One region of the Neobacillus sp. KR4-4 genome, then DNA from elsewhere that is predicted to be linked to it. Evidence: riboswitches for the same ligand, from Rfam matches in the RefSeq annotation. Region 1 holds a riboswitch; each other region holds the start of a gene.
What was found. Region 1 has a riboswitch for S-adenosylmethionine ahead of ACE198_RS20295 (homoserine dehydrogenase). Riboswitches for the same ligand answer to the same signal wherever they lie in the genome.

Region 1 (4,217 bases):
CCTAGATTCTTTTCATTTCGTACATATTTGAAATGATAGGGAGGCTTATAGCCTTTTAGCTTTTCTTCCGTTTGGTCAGTTGAAGCATCATCTATAAAAATAACTTCCATTTTTGAAGGATTGAACGTTTGATATTCTAGTGAGAAAAGAGTCAGGAGATTTAGTGGATATTTATTTAGGGAAGGAATAATTATACTTACTTCAATATCTTGGCTATTATTTACTGGGATTTCTTTAGTAAGTTTCTCTTTGGTGCTTGTGTCCTTGTTATTTGAGGACTTTTTGGTTTTTGGATTTACTTTCTGTGGTTCTTGTTTATTTACAGTTGGAATTGGCCAAACACCATATAGCCCTTTTTCGTTTCCTGTAAGCTTTTTATTCATAAAATTATTAAGATTTTGTTCTGTCCTGCAATGATCCCACAGTCTGATTTCGTTAATATCACCATTAAAGAACAGACCTGGCAGTCCGCCAATCATCCCAGATGGGTAGACAAAGTCTTTAGGGCTTCTATCACCTTTTTTTACAAACTTCCCATTAATAAATAGCTGCGGCTCTCTTTCATCATAGACAACCGCAATGTGAATTAGATCATTAATACTGGCTTCATGGACTAACACCGCATATATATTCTCATTCGTATGTTCATAAATCGTTATTCCATTTAGTCCAATTGAAACACTAACTCCCGCATCATTATCGGTCATCCCTTGTCCTGGCCCAATCACATAATTCGTTCCTGTACCATCCACTGACTTTTCCCGAGATTGCTTATCGATATGATGAACATTTTCGGGTAATACCCAAAACTCATAGGTAAATGTATTTTTCAGATTCGTTAATAAACGACCATTTAGGCTATTCCATAACATGACGCACCTCTTCAATTTACTTTTATAAGTAACTAGTCCATTTGGGTTTTGCTTTTACACAATATGTATACCATATGATTTTGACTAGACTTATCCCCATTTATAGGTTGCTTTGTATATATTTTTTTGCTATTTGTCGATTCCCTCCAATTAGGAGCATAGAAATTCACAAAAAAAAGAGCTTATGCGCTCTTTTTACGGAATAATTGCTTATGATTTCATTCAAACTATATGGCGGCTAATGATACTTCTTTATCATTGCTTTCTATTTCATACTCCCCTAAAATTTGAAAGCAACATTTTATGTTCTGTTCACTCATTAACTGTTTAATTAACTCCGTATTTGTCCGGATAATTGCTGTCTCCTCATTAGTTTGAGTAATCCATGTGATCAATGGGTTTTTAAAATCCTTTGTGAGACCTTGAATTATCCATAATTCGTCTGCATGCTCTTTTTTATCTCCTAAATGAAATGCTGGCGTCTTTGTGAAATACTTATTTATCCGCTTATTTTGACAGACATAAACTAAATCTTCGATTGCTGCACTTGCTGTTGGAAACATGCCGGCACCTGGTCCTTGTAATGTAATACTACCAACAAGATCCGTGTAAACATTAACGGCATTTTCTACCCCTTCAATAGAATAAAAAGGATGAGACTTTCCAACAAGGACTGGTCTAACAGCGGCCTTAATTTGATCACCTTTCTTACTTATACTTGCAATAAGTTTAAACCTAAGTCCAAGTCTTTCAGCTGCCTCGATTAATTCACTTGTAATTGAAGTAATCCCTTCTCGTTCTACATCCTCCCAATTTGGTTCCTCACCAAATGCAATTCTGCTTAGAATCATTGTTTTATAAAAAGCATCAAAGCCTTCGACATCATTGGTTGGGTCTGCTTCAGCAAACCCCTTTGCTTGTGCTAAACTTAGAGCGTCAGCAAAGGACTGCTTCTTCTCACGCATTTCCGTTAAGATGAAATTCGATGTTCCATTTAGTATGCCTTGCACGTGATGAACACGGTTTACGTTTAATAGCTGCCTTAAGGTTTGAATAACAGGTATACCACCCGCAACTGTCGCTTCGTAACCTACTGAAACATTATGATGCTTTGCTAACTCGAGCAGGTCATTCCCGTGGTGTGCAAACATTTCTTTATTAGCTGTAATTATGTGACATCCTTTTTGAATCGCTTGTTTTAAAAATGTAAAAGTGGGTTCTTTATTGACGATTGCTTCGACAATAACATCAAGTTGAGGTAGACTTAAAATTTCATTGAAATCTGCAGTGACTAATACATCTTCATTAATATTTCTCTTTTTATGCTTATTTCTAATTAGTACAGCTGCGACTTCGACCCTTTTTCCTAATACTCCCTCAAGTTCTTCTGCATGGGATTGAATCGTTCTATAAACACCTTCCCCGACTGTTCCGAAACCTAGAATCGCTACTTTTATCACAGACATATTGATCCACCCTTCATTTATAATAGACATGGCTAAATAGAAAAAAACCCTCTTCATAAGAAGAGGGTTAGTTTCCTCCTCTTATCTGTCAGGCAAATAACCTGCAGGAATTAGCACCTTTTCAAGATTTACCTTGATGGTTGCCGGGCTTCATCGGGCCTAGTCCCTCCGCCGCTCTGGATAAGAGTTTTATGTAATTGTTTGATTAAATTTCCAAGTTATAAAGAGAATTCTAGTTGAATCCTTTGTAGATGTCAATATTATTTGAAATTTCTTTTTTTTACAAGGCTGCGTTTAAAACTTGTCTGTTGATTTCCGTTCCAGGCACTGCGCTTTCCGCGGGCGTGACGGGGAGCCTCCTCGTCGCTTTGCTCCTGCGGGGTCTCCCCTGCCCCGTACTCCCGCAGGAGTCTTCGTGCCTTCCAACTCCAATCAACAGAGTGAAAAAATCAACATTACCCTTAACACAGCCTTCTACAAAGGTAACAGGGGTACTTCTCCCTTGTCTCCCAGATGGTCTATCATTTCTAACCATTCCTTCGGTTTGTTTGAAAGTATGGAGTAATAGGTTGTTAGGAAATCCTTTACAAGATTAGTTGGGAGAGATTTAAGCTCATCGTCTAATGGCATGAAACATAAATCTAGCCCAGTTACGGCTTCCCCATTATTTTCCCAGGATGGATGAACATATGAGAAATCTAACCGCTTGTAACCCAAATGGGAAAGCACTTCACGTCGCACATAAGGGTCCATAACCTTTACGCCGCCAAATTCGTGATGTTCAACTCTGTAAGGATCGTATATTTCTGCAAACATTCCGTAAAGCTCTTTTCCATTTTTATTTGCTAATTGTTGTAAATCCTTTAACCGGTTTTGAGCTAAAAATCGACCAAGGCTTAGGCCAGGTTTACCTATAATCGTAAAATCTGTCATGGCAATATTCCAATCAGGATAATAACGGTATTCAGTTGCACCTAAGACTTTATCGCCATCGACTGCCACGAATACCCGAATACTCGGATCTTCTAATGGCTCTTTCCATAGCTCATATGCCAGGACTTCTTCTGGCGGGAAAATTTCTCCCATTAAGTTATGCAGTTTTCTAAAATTCGGATCATCTATACTTGTGATTCTAATATAATCCATAAATATCCCCCCCAATTATTTAAAAGGATTTTTCCATTCCATTAATACAGCATTGTTACAGGATTCCTCATCCTCTAGATAGTTTTCAATAATTCCTACCGGGACACGGCCGCAGCGCAGCAAAAATGTAATGACAGGATCCTTTAATTCTCCCGTTATAATTGATGCTAAATATTGCTCCGGTGTCATGTTATCAGCTACTCTATAAAAACCTGGCATTCTACCCCCGCCTAGTAAGCGCTCTAAACCTCTCTCAATAACAACATGGTACATAGCATGCATCATCAATTTTCCTAGCCCTAGTTTACGGTACCTGGGTCGGACACTGATATCAACGATGTACAAGGTATTCCCCCTTGGATTATGGTTTCGGATGTATCCATGGTCAGTGATTTCTTCCCACGTATGGTTTTTATCGCTGGGATCAAAATCGATAATTAAGGCGGTTAACGAACCGGCTAATTCACCATCAACCTCAATACATAATGCACCTTCTGGAAACAGGTCCACATGATTGGTTAGTTGCTCTTTATTCCACCATAATTCTGATGGAAAAGGAGGTGGGAAGCACTCGGATTGAATCTTGATAAGATCGGCAAAATCCTGTTTGGTATAATTGCGAATGATAACCGGAACAGGCCGCTCTTGGTCAAAAACGTAAAATTCACTTCGATACATACTAAACCCACCCCTTCTGTTTACTTTTCCCAGTCTGTGTATAAATCAGTTCTGC
Region 2 (4,217 bases), on a different contig from region 1:
TTCTGTAAAAAGCCTAATCTTTTCGCCAGGTCTGCGTCATTGACGACGGCAAGGCCAGCAACAACATCACTATGGCCAGATAAAAATTTCGTCGCGCTGTGCAGGACAACATCGGCACCTAGCTCTAATGGTTTTTGATGTGAAGGGGTAAGGAACGTGTTATCAACGAATGTTAATGCACCCGTCTCCTTTGCAAGGTTGCTTATTGCTCGTATGTCAGTTACTTTCATTAATGGATTTGATGGTGTTTCTACATAAAACGCTTTTGTATTCGGCTGAATAGCTTCTTTTACTTCCTCTAAATTTGTCATATCAACAAAGGTATGGTCAATTCCGAGTCGGGTGAGAACTTGCGTGACCATCCGAAATGTCCCACCATACACATCCTCTGTGATAACAATATGATCACCTGCAGAAAGCAAGAGGAATGCTGTTGAAATGGCCGCCATCCCAGATGAAAAGGCAAATCCTTTAATTCCACCTTCGAGTTCTGCAATCACATCTTCAAGTGCTTCTCTTGTCGGATTTAAACTGCGGCCATAATCATACTTGCCAAACTGATCGAAGTCCGATTGGTGGAAGGTTGATGCATGTTGGATCGGTACACTAACCGCTCCAGTTACTGGATCAATTTTGTGCTTATTATGAAGGAGTCTGGTTTCAAAGGTATATTGATCGTGTGACATTAGGCAATCACTCCTTCTTGAACATGGATAAATGCTTTTTCTAAATCTTCTATTATGTCCTGTGAATCCTCAAGTCCTACAGAAAAACGTAATAACCGATTACAAACGCCTGCTTGAATTCGAACTTCTTCTGGAATATCCGCATGTGTTTGTGTTGCCGGATAGGTAATAAAGCTTTCTGTCCCACCTAAACTTTCCGCAAAACTAATAAGCTTTAAACCTTGTAAAAATGGATTAACCCAAGTTTCGTCTTTGATCCTAAAGGAAACCATTCCACCTCGGCCAGGGTAAAGGACATCTGTTACCGCATCATGCTCCGAAAGAAATTCGACGATGTTTTTTGCATTTTTTTCATGTCGTTCCAACCGAAGGGACAATGTTTTCATTCCGCGCATTAATAACCAAGAATCAAAGGGACTTAGTACCGCTCCAGCACCGTTATGGTGGAAGGCCAATGCTTCACAAAGTTCTTTCCCAGTTGCAACAACAAGGCCGGCAAGGACGTCATTATGTCCACCTAAGTATTTCGTTGCACTGTGGATAACAATATCCGCACCAAGTGTAATCGGCTGCTGCAGGAGTGGAGTATAGAAAGTGTTATCCACGATTAATAATAATCCGTGCTGCTTTGCAATTTTTGAAACGGCCGCAATATCAGATTCCTGCATGAGCGGATTAGTTGGTGTTTCTAAGAAAATAGCTTTTGTTTGCGGGGTAATTTTCTTTTCAATCTCGTCCGGACAACAGGTATTCACATATTGAGTCGTTAAGCCCCATTTTTTATATCCCTGTTCTAATAGGCGGTAGGTACCTCCATATAAATCTTCACTGACAATCCATTCATCACCAGATTCAAATAATGCAAGGATCAGTTGAATGGCAGCCATACCAGAACTGCATGCATATCCTTGATCCGCATTCTCTAAATCAGCAATTGTTTTCTCAAGGAGCTGGCGTGTTGGATTTCCTGTTCGCGTATAGTCAAAGCCAGTTGATTGGCCAATACCCTCATGGCGGAAGGCCGTTGAAAAGTATACAGGTGGGTTAACCGTTCCAGTAGTTGTTTCACTTCGGTTACCTATTTGGGCAAGTTTCGTATCGATTTTGTACATGATGGACACTCCTTAGTAATAAAAAATGAATATAATTTTTCACATTAACGCGATTGAGTAATAAAGCTTTTTGATAAATAAAAAAAGTCTTCTTATAAGAAGAAGACTTTTGTATGCACAACGCACTGTCATTCTTCTTATCTAGCAAATTAATAAATTTGCAGGACTTAGCACCTTTTCAATGAGAATAAACATTGAAGGTTGCTGAGGTGTCACAGGGCCCTTCCCTCAACCTCTCTTGATAAGAAAACAATTATTTAGATTATTTATAAAATTTACTACAAAATTCTTGTTATGTCAATTTGTTTTTAAAGTAAATCATATTAATGAGGAAACTAGAAGGAAATTCTTTATGAAAAAATATATAAATAGTTAAAAGAAAACTTGTTGACAGAGTTAGTTTATGGATTTATGATAAGTTTATAAAATGTTCTTAATAAAGAACTAATATAGGTATTATGTAGTGTTAATTTATTAGTCGAGATACATAAAGTTGATAAAATTATACCATACTTTCGGGAAATTTAATTAAAGGAAATTTCTTTTAGTTTACTATGAGATCGACGTTCTATTTAGTGAACTAATATTTTGATTAAAAGATTGTAATACTGTTGAAATGTATGGCAGGAGGTAAAGATGAGCGCTATAGCCGGAATATATCATTTAAACGATGAACCAATCAATCTAGAGCACGGAAACCGGATGATGAAAGAATTAGAAAAATATCCGGCGGATGATATTCAAACTTGGCATAGCGACAAAGTCTTCCTTGGTTGCCATGCTCAATGGATTACACCGGAGTCTGTAGGTGAGAAACTTCCTTATTATGATCACCTGAGGAAGCTAGCTATTACGGCTGATGCGATTATTGATAATCGAGATGAATTGTTTGAGAGATTACAAGTTGATAAAAGGAAAAGAAAAGATATTACTGATAGTGAACTAATCTTACTTTCTTATCATAAATGGGGAGAAGAGTCTCCGAAATATTTAGTAGGTGATTTTGCATTTATGATTTGGGATGAGAGGAAACGAAAACTTTTTGGGGCGAGGGATTTCTCTGGAGTTCGAACCCTATACTTTTTACGCAATCGACAAAAATTTGCATTTTGTACTGTCATACACCCTTTATGTTCATTACCTTTTATTGAAAAGGTAATGAACGAACAATGGCTCGCACAATTTCTGGCCATATCCGGACCTGTAGGTGAAGTAGATACATCTCTTACCCCATATAAAGAAATAGAACAATTACCTCCCTCACATTGCATTACTATAGTTGGAGATAAGATAAATATTAAAAGATATTGTAAATTAACATTGAGTGAACCACTAAAACTAAAGTCAAACGGAGAGTATATAGAAGCTTTTCAAGAGGTATTTCAAAAAGCTGTAAAATCATGTTTGCGAACTTACCTTGGGGTTGGATCACAATTGAGTGGAGGGTTAGATTCTGGTTCGGTTGTTAGCTTTGCTAAAAAAATTTTAGGAAGGGAAAAGCTAATACATACTTTCAGTTATATCCCAGCCAAGGATTTTATAGATTATACACATAAGTATTTAATGCCTGACGAAAGACCATTAATTCAGTCAACCGTAAATTACGTAGGTGGAATCAAGGATCACTATTTAGATTTTGAAGGCAAAAATTCTTATTCTGATATCGATGACTTTATAGATATTTTAGAGATGCCATATAAATTCTTTCATAATTCATTTTGGAGAAAAGGAATGTATGAGAAGGCCCAAGAGGAAGGGATAGGAGTATTGTTAATTGGAGGGAGAGGTAACTTAAGCATATCTTGGGGACCTGCCTTAGAATATTACGCTAGCCTTTTAAAGAAAATGAAGTGGATTCGTCTTATCCATGAACTAAACCAATATAGTAAAAAAACGGGAGGACCAAGGTTAAGAAGGCTTCCTGAGTTAACCAGAATAGCTTTTCCGATTATTGATCGAGTCTTTCCAGAAGAGACAATAAATACAGAACCCCAAATAATAAACAAAGTGTTTGCACTCCGAACGAACGTTTATAAAATACTTAAAGACTATGGTATTGATCAAACAGGATGGTTCTCCACAAAAAATGTGTACGAACAAAGAGTTAGACACTTTGGAGATGTTTTTCATTGGAATTCGACTAATACACTATCTGCTAAATTATCTTTACGTTATGCAGTACAGGAACGGGATCCCACTAATGATTTAAGAGTAGTCCGTTTTTGTTTATCCGTACCAGAGGAACAATTTGTTCAGAATGGTTTAGATCGAGCTCTTGTCAGAAATTCCACAGAGAATTATTTACCTGATAATGTTAGGCTAAATCAAAGTATACGAGGTGTACAGGGGGCAGATTGGGTTCATCGGATGGTTCCATACTGGGACAACTTTAAAGATGAGCTTCGACAACTTAGTACAG
Region 3 (4,217 bases), on a different contig from region 1:
AGGGATTTAGCGATGAGTACACCAAAAGAATTACGTTATTCAGAGGAACATGAATGGGTTAAGGTTGAAGGAGAAAAAGTTCGTGTCGGGATTACTGCGTTTGCACAGCATGAACTAGGAGATATCGTTTTTGTTGAGCTTCCAGAAGTGGGCGATGAAGTAACTGCCGACGAACCATTTGGTAGCGTAGAGTCTGTAAAAACTGTATCTGAGCTTTATGCACCTGTCAGCGGTAAAGTCGTGGAAGTGAATGAAGATTTAAGCGACAGCCCTGAATTTGTTAACGAATCACCATACGAAAAGGCATGGATGATTGTGATTGAACTATCTGACAGCAGCGAACTTGATAAGCTTATGACTGCTGAACAATATGAAGAAATGATCAAAGAAGACTAAAAAATAGGAAAAGGCACCTTGTCAAGGTGCTTTTTCTCTTAAATTCCCACTTTTTCTTCTACTATTTTTGGGAAACCTATAATAAATATATTGAAGAGGGTGGGAGCGTGGCATTAAAGCAGCAAAGGATAGACGTAACCGATCGGGTTATTGGCAAAATGAAAAATGGAGAAATGGAATTGTTTCTTGATAATACGCCAATTGGAAAAATGAAATTGACAGATCACATGCAGGTGGAATTAGAGCATCATTTTGAAGTGGAACAGCAGAAGATTTATCAACACCTGACGACAACTGAAGGGTCGGATGCTAAGTATACTGATTGTGATGAGGGCGGCTGGTGCTAGCTGAGTAACTTGGGTCTATAGTCACAAGCCTATTTTTTCAAAAGACAATAATGATATGGTTAACATAGTCAGAAGAAGGCACACGTAATCAATATTTTAGAATATGTTAACATAAAACAACTTCTAATACAGGTGATGGATGATGAATGATTCGTATGTTGACAAAGTTCTTATTGTCGAAGGAAAGTCGGATAAAAATAAGGTAAAAAAAATCGTGAAGGAACCAGTTGAAATCATTTGTACAAATGGGACCATCAGTATTACAAAATTAGATGAATTGATTGATTTCCTTGAAGATAAGGATGTCTATATTCTTGTCGATGCTGACTTCTCCGGTGAGAAACTTCGCAAGCAATTAAAACGCGAGTTACCCCAAGCCGAACATTTATATATCGACCGAATGTATCGTGAGGTAGCGACCGCACCAGTTCACCACTTAGCCACCGTACTATTAGGTGCAAATATTGATGTGCATACTGAATTTTTAGAAATGGGTTAAACGATAAATGAACGAATGGAATCGAATAGAATTATCTTCCTTTATTGAAGGGAAGGCAACTGGATTAGTGTATTTCTATACACCAATGTGCGGGACCTGTCAGGTAGCTTCAAAAATGCTCCAGGTCATCGAGGAACTAGTAAAGGTAGATATGGGTAAAATGAACCTAAACTTCTATCCAGACCTTGCTAGGGAATATGAAATTGAAAGTGTTCCTTGCTTGTTATTGGTCGAGGCTGGAGAAGTAAAAGAAACACTCTACGCCTTCCACTCCGTACCTTTTTTACTTGATAAAATAAAACAACAGATATTATAAGAGCAGATGTACATGTGCATCTGTTTTTTTTATGAATCCCAACCTTACGGACAAACCTCGTTGAAAAACCATGAAAATTCCGATATCCGACATATTTCTCAGGAAATTCTCTCGCCACTGCCCTGCTAAGTAGATAATTGTCGACCAATTTAAAGAGGATTTCTGGCCTATGTCTTGTATAGTAAATATAAGAGCATAGACCGGAGTGATGGAAGATGATAGAGGTATTGAAAACCTTTCAATTAGCAATCAAGCAGCAAGGGCATTTACTGCCATTACTTGAGCATATCCATACAAGAGTGAATTTAATTTGTGAACAAAATACCTATCAAATCTTCATGAAGGATAGGGAAATCTTCATCCTCCATGATAGCAAAGAGACTCAAACAATACCTGAGATTCGTGGGGATCTTTATGCGATGAGACAGCTGCTTACAGGGGAGGAAAGGTTGCGGACTCTTGAACGAAACGGTCAATTAAGTATTTCTGCTCCTATCCGCACAACCTTATTACTAGAGTCTATCTTCTATTTAACTAAAACGCAGGAACATATCGCGAAAATTACAAATTTTTAATCAAACCTATTGACTCGGAATTAAAATTTAGATAACATTATAATATAGAATATTTAGCTAATTATTACAATTTCATCAATACATTCTTATCGAGAGCGGCGGAGGGATTGGCCCTTTGATGCCCAGCAACCGGTTTACTACACATAATAACACGGTGCTAAATCCAGCAGAGCAATCAGCTCTGGAAGATGAGAAGTGTGAAGCCCCTCTTCTCTGAAGCAGGGGTTTTTGTATGGTGAGTTATCAAAAAAAGGAGGAAGCAAGATGAGTGAAAATCAAAAGAAATATCGTTTTGAAACATTAAGTGTCCATGGCGGCTTAACTCCAGATCCGGTAACAGGGGCCCGCGCTGTTCCGATTTACCAAAACAATGCATATCAATTTAAGAATACTGAGCATGCTGCAAACTTATTTAGCTTAGCAGAATCTGGATACATATACACACGAATACACAACCCAACGACCACTGTATTTGAAGAAAGAGTCGCTTTATTAGAAGGCGGTGTTGGTGCCTTAGCAGTGGCGAGCGGAATGGCCGCCATTACTCTTGCCATTTTAAATATTGCTGAGGCTGGCGATGAAATTGTTTCGGCTTCCAATCTCTATGGAGGCACCTATAATTTATTTGCAGTGACCCTTCCGAAATATGGAATTAACGTGAAATTTGTAGATCCAGAAAATCCAGAAAACTTCCGCCAAGCGATCACTGCCAAAACAAAAGCAGTCTTTGCGGAAACAATTGGTAATCCAAGCCTGCGCATCCTCGATATTGAAAAAGTGGCTGAAATTGCCCATGAAGCAGGTGTACCACTAATCGTTGACAATACTTTTGCCACTCCATACCTTTGCCGCCCAATTGAACATGGAGCAGATATTGTCATTCATTCCGCTACTAAGTGGTTATTAGGGAACGGAACGACAACGGGCGGAATTATTGTTGATGGCGGTAAATTCGATTGGAATTCTCCAAGATTCCCAGGCTTTACAACACCAGATGCAAGCTACCATGATTTGGTTTATGCAGAAGCCTTAGGCGCGGTGGCTTATATTATCAAAGCACGTGTCCAATTGCTTCGTGATCTAGGGCCGGCATTAAGTCCGCAAAATTCCTTCCAGTTTGTCCTTGGACTTGAAACTCTGCATGTCCGGATGAAGGAGCATGTCGCAAATACTAAAGAAGTCGTCGATTACTTAACTAACCATCCTGCCGTAGAATGGGTTTCCTATCCTGGTCATCCATCCCATCCTGATTATGAACTAGCTAAAAAGTATCTACCAAAAGGTGCCGGTTCGATGGTGGTATTCGGAATTAAAGGCGGAAAAGAAGCAGGGGCTAAATTAATTGATTCCATCACACTTTGGGCACATGTGGCCAATGTTGGTGATGCAAAAAGTTTAATTATTCATCCGGCCAGCACCACTCACCAGCAATTAGATGCCCAAGGCCTGATCGCTGCAGGTGTAACAGAGGATTTAATTCGCCTATCCATCGGGATCGAGAATGTAGAAGATCTGATTGAAGACCTAGAGTCGGCTATTGTTTCGGCAACTGGTTTAACTTCATTAAACATTAATGCCTAAACTTATTTTATTGAATAAGAAACTATTTCATTGACACCCCTTTTTATCCGTGATACGATACTTTTGTAATATAGTTACTTAAACAAATTCACGTTTGAATTAAATATAGGAATTGATACTCTTATCAAGAGAGGTGGAGGGATGTGCCCGATGAAGCCCGGCAACCGTCAATATTTATTATTGAAATGGTGCCAATTCACACAAAGCGTTTGCTTTGGAAGATGGGAGAAAGGATTATTATTTATGATGCCTTTCTGCCTGCGCAGAAAGGCTTTTTATTTTGATAACATAGAATCTTTTCGTAAAAAAAGTCAAACCCTATATTAGATTAAACGGTATATTACAAAAAAAATCTTTCAGAATTTTAAGGTAAATTGGATAAAAAGCAGGTGATACAATGATTTCTATAAAAAGTGTTCAGAAAATTTTTCCCTCCAAGCAGGGTCAGCTTAGAGCCGTTGATGATGTAAACCTAGAAATTCAAGATGGTGAAATTTTCGGGG
Region 4 (4,217 bases), on a different contig from region 1:
GAAAGTTTCATCCGATTCCCCACCCCATATTCACCGCCGGTCCAGCCTGTATTCACAAGAAATACATTCGCATTGTGCTCAAGAATCTTTTCACCTAACATTTCGGCGTATCGAGTTGCAGGCAGCGGCAGGAATGGTGCACCAAAGCAGGTAGAGAAGGTAGCTTGTGGTGAGGTAATTCCACGCTCTGTTCCAGCTAGTTTTGAAGTATAACCACTTAAAAAATGATACATTGCTTGTTCCTTAGTGAGTTTTGAAATAGGAGGCAATACACCAAAAGCGTCAGCCGTCAAGAAAATGATAGTGTTTGGATGTCCAGCAATACTTGGTTGAACAATATTATCAATCGCATGAATTGGATAAGCAGCACGTGTATTTTCTGTTAATGTGCCATCATCATAATCAGGGATTCTGGATTCTTGATTCAAGGTAACATTTTCTAATACCGTTCCAAAGCGGATCGCATCAAAAATTTGCGGCTCTTTCTCACGAGAAAGATTAATACATTTTGCATAGCAGCCTCCCTCGATATTGAAGACACCGTTAGATGACCAGCCGTGCTCATCATCACCAATTAATCGACGATTTGGATCCGCGGATAAAGTGGTTTTTCCAGTACCAGATAAGCCGAAAAATAATGCAACATCGCCTTCAAGACCAACATTGGCAGAACAATGCATGGAAAAAATATTATTTTCCGGAAGCAGATAGTTCATGACTGAGAAAATAGATTTCTTCATTTCGCCTGCATATTCTGTTCCACCGATTAGAACAATTCTTTTCTCAAATGATACAATAATAAAGGCCTCCGAATTTGTACCATCAATTGCCGGATTTGCCTTGAAATTAGGGACAGAAATAACAGTGAAACCAGCATCATGTTCAAGGAGCTCTTCTTCTGTCGGGCGAATAAATAACTGGTGTACAAATAAATTTTGCCATGCTAATTCATTGATAACCCTGATAGGTAAACGCGATTTTTTATCTGCACCAGCAAAGCCTTTAAAAACAAAGATTTCATCTTTCTGTTGTAAATAATTAATGACCTTTTGATAAAGCTTTGTGAAAACCTGCTCTGATATTGGTTGATTGGTCGTGCCCCATTCAATTTTATTTTTCGTTGAATCTTCTACAACAATGAATTTATCTTGTGGAGATCGGCCAGTATATTTACCAGTAGCGACACTAATTGCCCCAGTTGAAGTTAGTCCCCCTTCATGACGGGTTAAGACTTTTTCAACTAACTGTGGAACAGATAATTGTACATGAACATGACTTTCATTCAACAATTGATTTAATTCATTAGGAGTATCAACAGAATTCATTTAATGAGACCTTCCTTTGTCTAGGTTTTATGTTGTTAATAATACAAAAAGTATAACACATTAGTTGAATTAATGTATCCTATTAATCTGAATTTATATATTTTAAAACTTTAAATGAAGATATAAAAAATTTTTATAAAAGGTTCATGACTTACACCGTATTTTTCCCATTTTATGAGGAAGATATTTCTAAAAAATACATTGACATTGTTACCCAGTATGATATTATTCTAAGTTGAACGGATACTCTCTTATCCTGAGCTGGTGGAGGGACAGGCCCAATGAAACCCAGCAACCTGCAGTATGAAAAGATGAACCACATTAAAAGGTCCTTTTCAAATGCGAAGGTGCTAATCTGACGCAAGGCTAATGCCTTGAACGATAAGAGCGAAAGGCCCGAAAACAACCTTTCCTCTATGGTAAGGTTTTTTGTTTTTTTATAAGTCCTTTTATGAAATGAGTCTCTAATAAAAATCCTTTGTTTATTACATACTAAGGGAATGAGTACCGTATCAAATTCTCGAGGTTTAAGAAGTATACCTGTAACCTTCGAAAAAAATCCTCGTGATCTCATAATAAAGGAGGAATTCAGATGTCAAGAAACGCGCGTTTGTTCACTTCTGAATCAGTTACTGAGGGTCATCCAGATAAAATCTGTGACCAAATTTCTGATTCCATTTTAGATGCTATTTTAGCAAAGGATGCTAATGCTCGTGTTGCGGCTGAAACTTCAGTAACAACTGGATTAGTGTTAGTTGCAGGGGAAATCACAACATCTACATATGTGGATATTCCAAAAATCGTTCGTGAAACGATTAAAGGGATAGGATATGATCGTGCGAAATATGGATTTGACTCCGAGACATGTGCCGTTTTAACATCTATTGATGAACAGTCTCCAGACATTGCAATGGGTGTTGACCAAGCATTGGAGGCTCGTGAAGGCCAAATGTCTGATGAGCAAATTGAAGCAATTGGAGCAGGGGATCAAGGGTTAATGTTTGGTTTTGCATGTAATGAAACGAAAGAGCTTATGCCGCTTCCCATCTCACTTGCACACAAGCTTGCTCGTAAATTAACAGAAGTGCGGAAAGACAATGTTCTTGAATACCTTCGACCAGACGGAAAAACCCAGGTAACGGTGGAATATGATGAGAATGATAAGCCGGTACGGATTGATACCATTGTTATTTCTACTCAACATAACCCAGAAGTAACGTTAGAGCAGATACAACGTAACTTAAAAGAATATGTCATCAACCCTGTTGTACCGAAAGAACTTATCGATGAGAAGACAAAGTATTTTATTAATCCAACTGGCCGTTTCGTCATTGGCGGACCACAAGGGGATGCAGGCTTAACCGGCCGTAAAATTATAGTTGATACGTATGGCGGATATGCTCGTCATGGCGGCGGTGCTTTCTCAGGTAAGGATCCGACAAAAGTGGACCGTTCCGCTGCATATGCCGCACGTTATGTTGCTAAAAACATCGTCGCTGCTGGTCTTGCTGAAAAATGTGAAGTTCAACTGGCCTATGCGATTGGTGTAGCACGACCGGTTTCCATCGCTGTGGATACGTTTGGTACTGGTAAAGTAAACGAAGATATTCTAGTGAACCTAGTGAGTGAAAACTTTGACCTACGTCCTGCTGGAATCATCAACATGCTGGACCTACGTCGTCCAATCTACAAACAAACAGCAGCCTATGGTCACTTTGGCCGGACAGATGTTGACCTGCCTTGGGAGCGTACGGATAAAGTAGAGGCATTACGAGCGCAAGCAAATATTTAAATAGAAGGCTGTGTTATAGGTTAATATTGATTGGAGTGGAAGGCACGAAGACTCCTGCGGGAGTACGAGGCAGGGGAGACCCCGCAGGAGCAAAGCGACGAGGAGGCTCCACGGCTCGCCCGCGGAAAGCGAAGTGCCTGGAACGGAAATCAACAGACAAGTTTAACACAGCAAAATATAAAGAGGGGGGTTACATATGACATGTAACTCCCGTTTTTATTTGTACGTCTAATTACCTGTACATTTAATCGGTATTTGCCTAAAATGAAATGTTTATACAGGTCAAAAGAAGTGAAAAATGGGGATAGTAAATTTACCTATTGTTCACAGTGCATTTTTTCAAAAAAAAGTGGTAGTATTAGAGAGTATGTTTTTTGGATTAAATCCTTTATTTAGGGATATTTAGAAGAGGTGAGGTACATAATGTGTGGCTTTATAGGTTGTGTACACGATACAACACAAAACTATAGTGAAGTACAAAAACAACAATTTAAAAATATGAACGATATTATCACTCATCGTGGTCCAGATGATGATGGTTTTTATTATGATGATCATATTCAATTTGGATTCCGACGTTTAAGTATCATTGATATTGAGAGCGGTCATCAACCGTTAACCTATGAAAATGAACGCTACTGGATTATCTTTAACGGTGAAGTTTATAACTATGTTGAGCTGCGTGAAGAACTATTAGCTGAGGGTTTAACGTTTGCAACAAGTTCTGATACGGAGGTTATTATTGCTCTTTACAGCCATTTAAAGGAAAAGGCCGTTGAAAAACTGCGTGGAATGTTCTCTTTCGTTATCTGGGATAAACAAGAGCAAAGTCTTTATGGGGCACGCGATCCTTTTGGAATTAAACCGTTCTTTTATTTTGAAGATGGTGACCGAACATTTTTTGCGTCTGAGAAAAAGAGTATTTTGTTGGGTCTTGAAAATGATGTGCTCAATTATGATTCTTTGCAGCATTATTTAACCTATCAATTTGTTCCTGAACCAAACACTTTATCTGATGGAATTAAGAAGTTAGAACCAGGTCATTATTTTACAAAAAAAATTGGCTCACCAATGGAAATTAAAAGATATTGGAAGGCACA

Region 2: another riboswitch for S-adenosylmethionine. It lies ahead of ACE198_RS23300 (methionine biosynthesis PLP-dependent protein); the one in region 1 lies ahead of ACE198_RS20295 (homoserine dehydrogenase).
Region 3: another riboswitch for S-adenosylmethionine. It lies ahead of ACE198_RS08270 (O-acetylhomoserine aminocarboxypropyltransferase/cysteine synthase family protein); the one in region 1 lies ahead of ACE198_RS20295 (homoserine dehydrogenase).
Region 4: another riboswitch for S-adenosylmethionine. It lies ahead of metK (methionine adenosyltransferase); the one in region 1 lies ahead of ACE198_RS20295 (homoserine dehydrogenase).

What each region holds. Positions count from the first base shown of each region.
Region 1 covers NZ_JBHHJU010000023.1:57,028-61,244, reverse strand. The annotation lists gene ACE198_RS20300 (glycosyltransferase) at 1-872, opposite strand, end outside; gene ACE198_RS20295 (homoserine dehydrogenase) at 1,100-2,338, opposite strand; SAM riboswitch class I at 2,417-2,525, opposite strand; gene ACE198_RS20290 (hypothetical protein) at 2,633-2,764, opposite strand; gene ACE198_RS20285 (GNAT family N-acetyltransferase) at 2,813-3,484, opposite strand; gene ACE198_RS20280 (GNAT family N-acetyltransferase) at 3,500-4,162, opposite strand; gene ACE198_RS20275 (carbon-nitrogen hydrolase family protein) at 4,183-4,217, opposite strand, start outside.
Region 2 covers NZ_JBHHJU010000030.1:31,717-35,933, forward strand. The annotation lists gene metC (cystathionine beta-lyase) at 1-686, opposite strand, end outside; gene ACE198_RS23300 (methionine biosynthesis PLP-dependent protein) at 686-1,798, opposite strand; SAM riboswitch class I at 1,933-2,046, opposite strand; gene ACE198_RS23305 (lasso peptide isopeptide bond-forming cyclase) at 2,435-4,217, shown strand, end outside.
Region 3 covers NZ_JBHHJU010000006.1:32,976-37,192, reverse strand. The annotation lists gene gcvH (glycine cleavage system protein GcvH) at 13-396, shown strand; gene ACE198_RS08290 (YusG family protein) at 504-743, shown strand; gene ACE198_RS08285 (toprim domain-containing protein) at 886-1,242, shown strand; gene ACE198_RS08280 (thioredoxin family protein) at 1,250-1,558, shown strand; gene ACE198_RS08275 (hypothetical protein) at 1,774-2,133, shown strand; SAM riboswitch class I at 2,217-2,328, shown strand; gene ACE198_RS08270 (O-acetylhomoserine aminocarboxypropyltransferase/cysteine synthase family protein) at 2,398-3,714, shown strand; SAM riboswitch class I at 3,833-3,942, shown strand; gene ACE198_RS08265 (methionine ABC transporter ATP-binding protein) at 4,112-4,217, shown strand, end outside.
Region 4 covers NZ_JBHHJU010000025.1:29,214-33,430, forward strand. The annotation lists gene pckA (phosphoenolpyruvate carboxykinase (ATP)) at 1-1,325, opposite strand, end outside; SAM riboswitch class I at 1,574-1,713, shown strand; gene metK (methionine adenosyltransferase) at 1,918-3,117, shown strand; gene ACE198_RS21100 (hypothetical protein) at 3,144-3,317, shown strand; gene asnB (asparagine synthase (glutamine-hydrolyzing)) at 3,541-4,217, shown strand, end outside.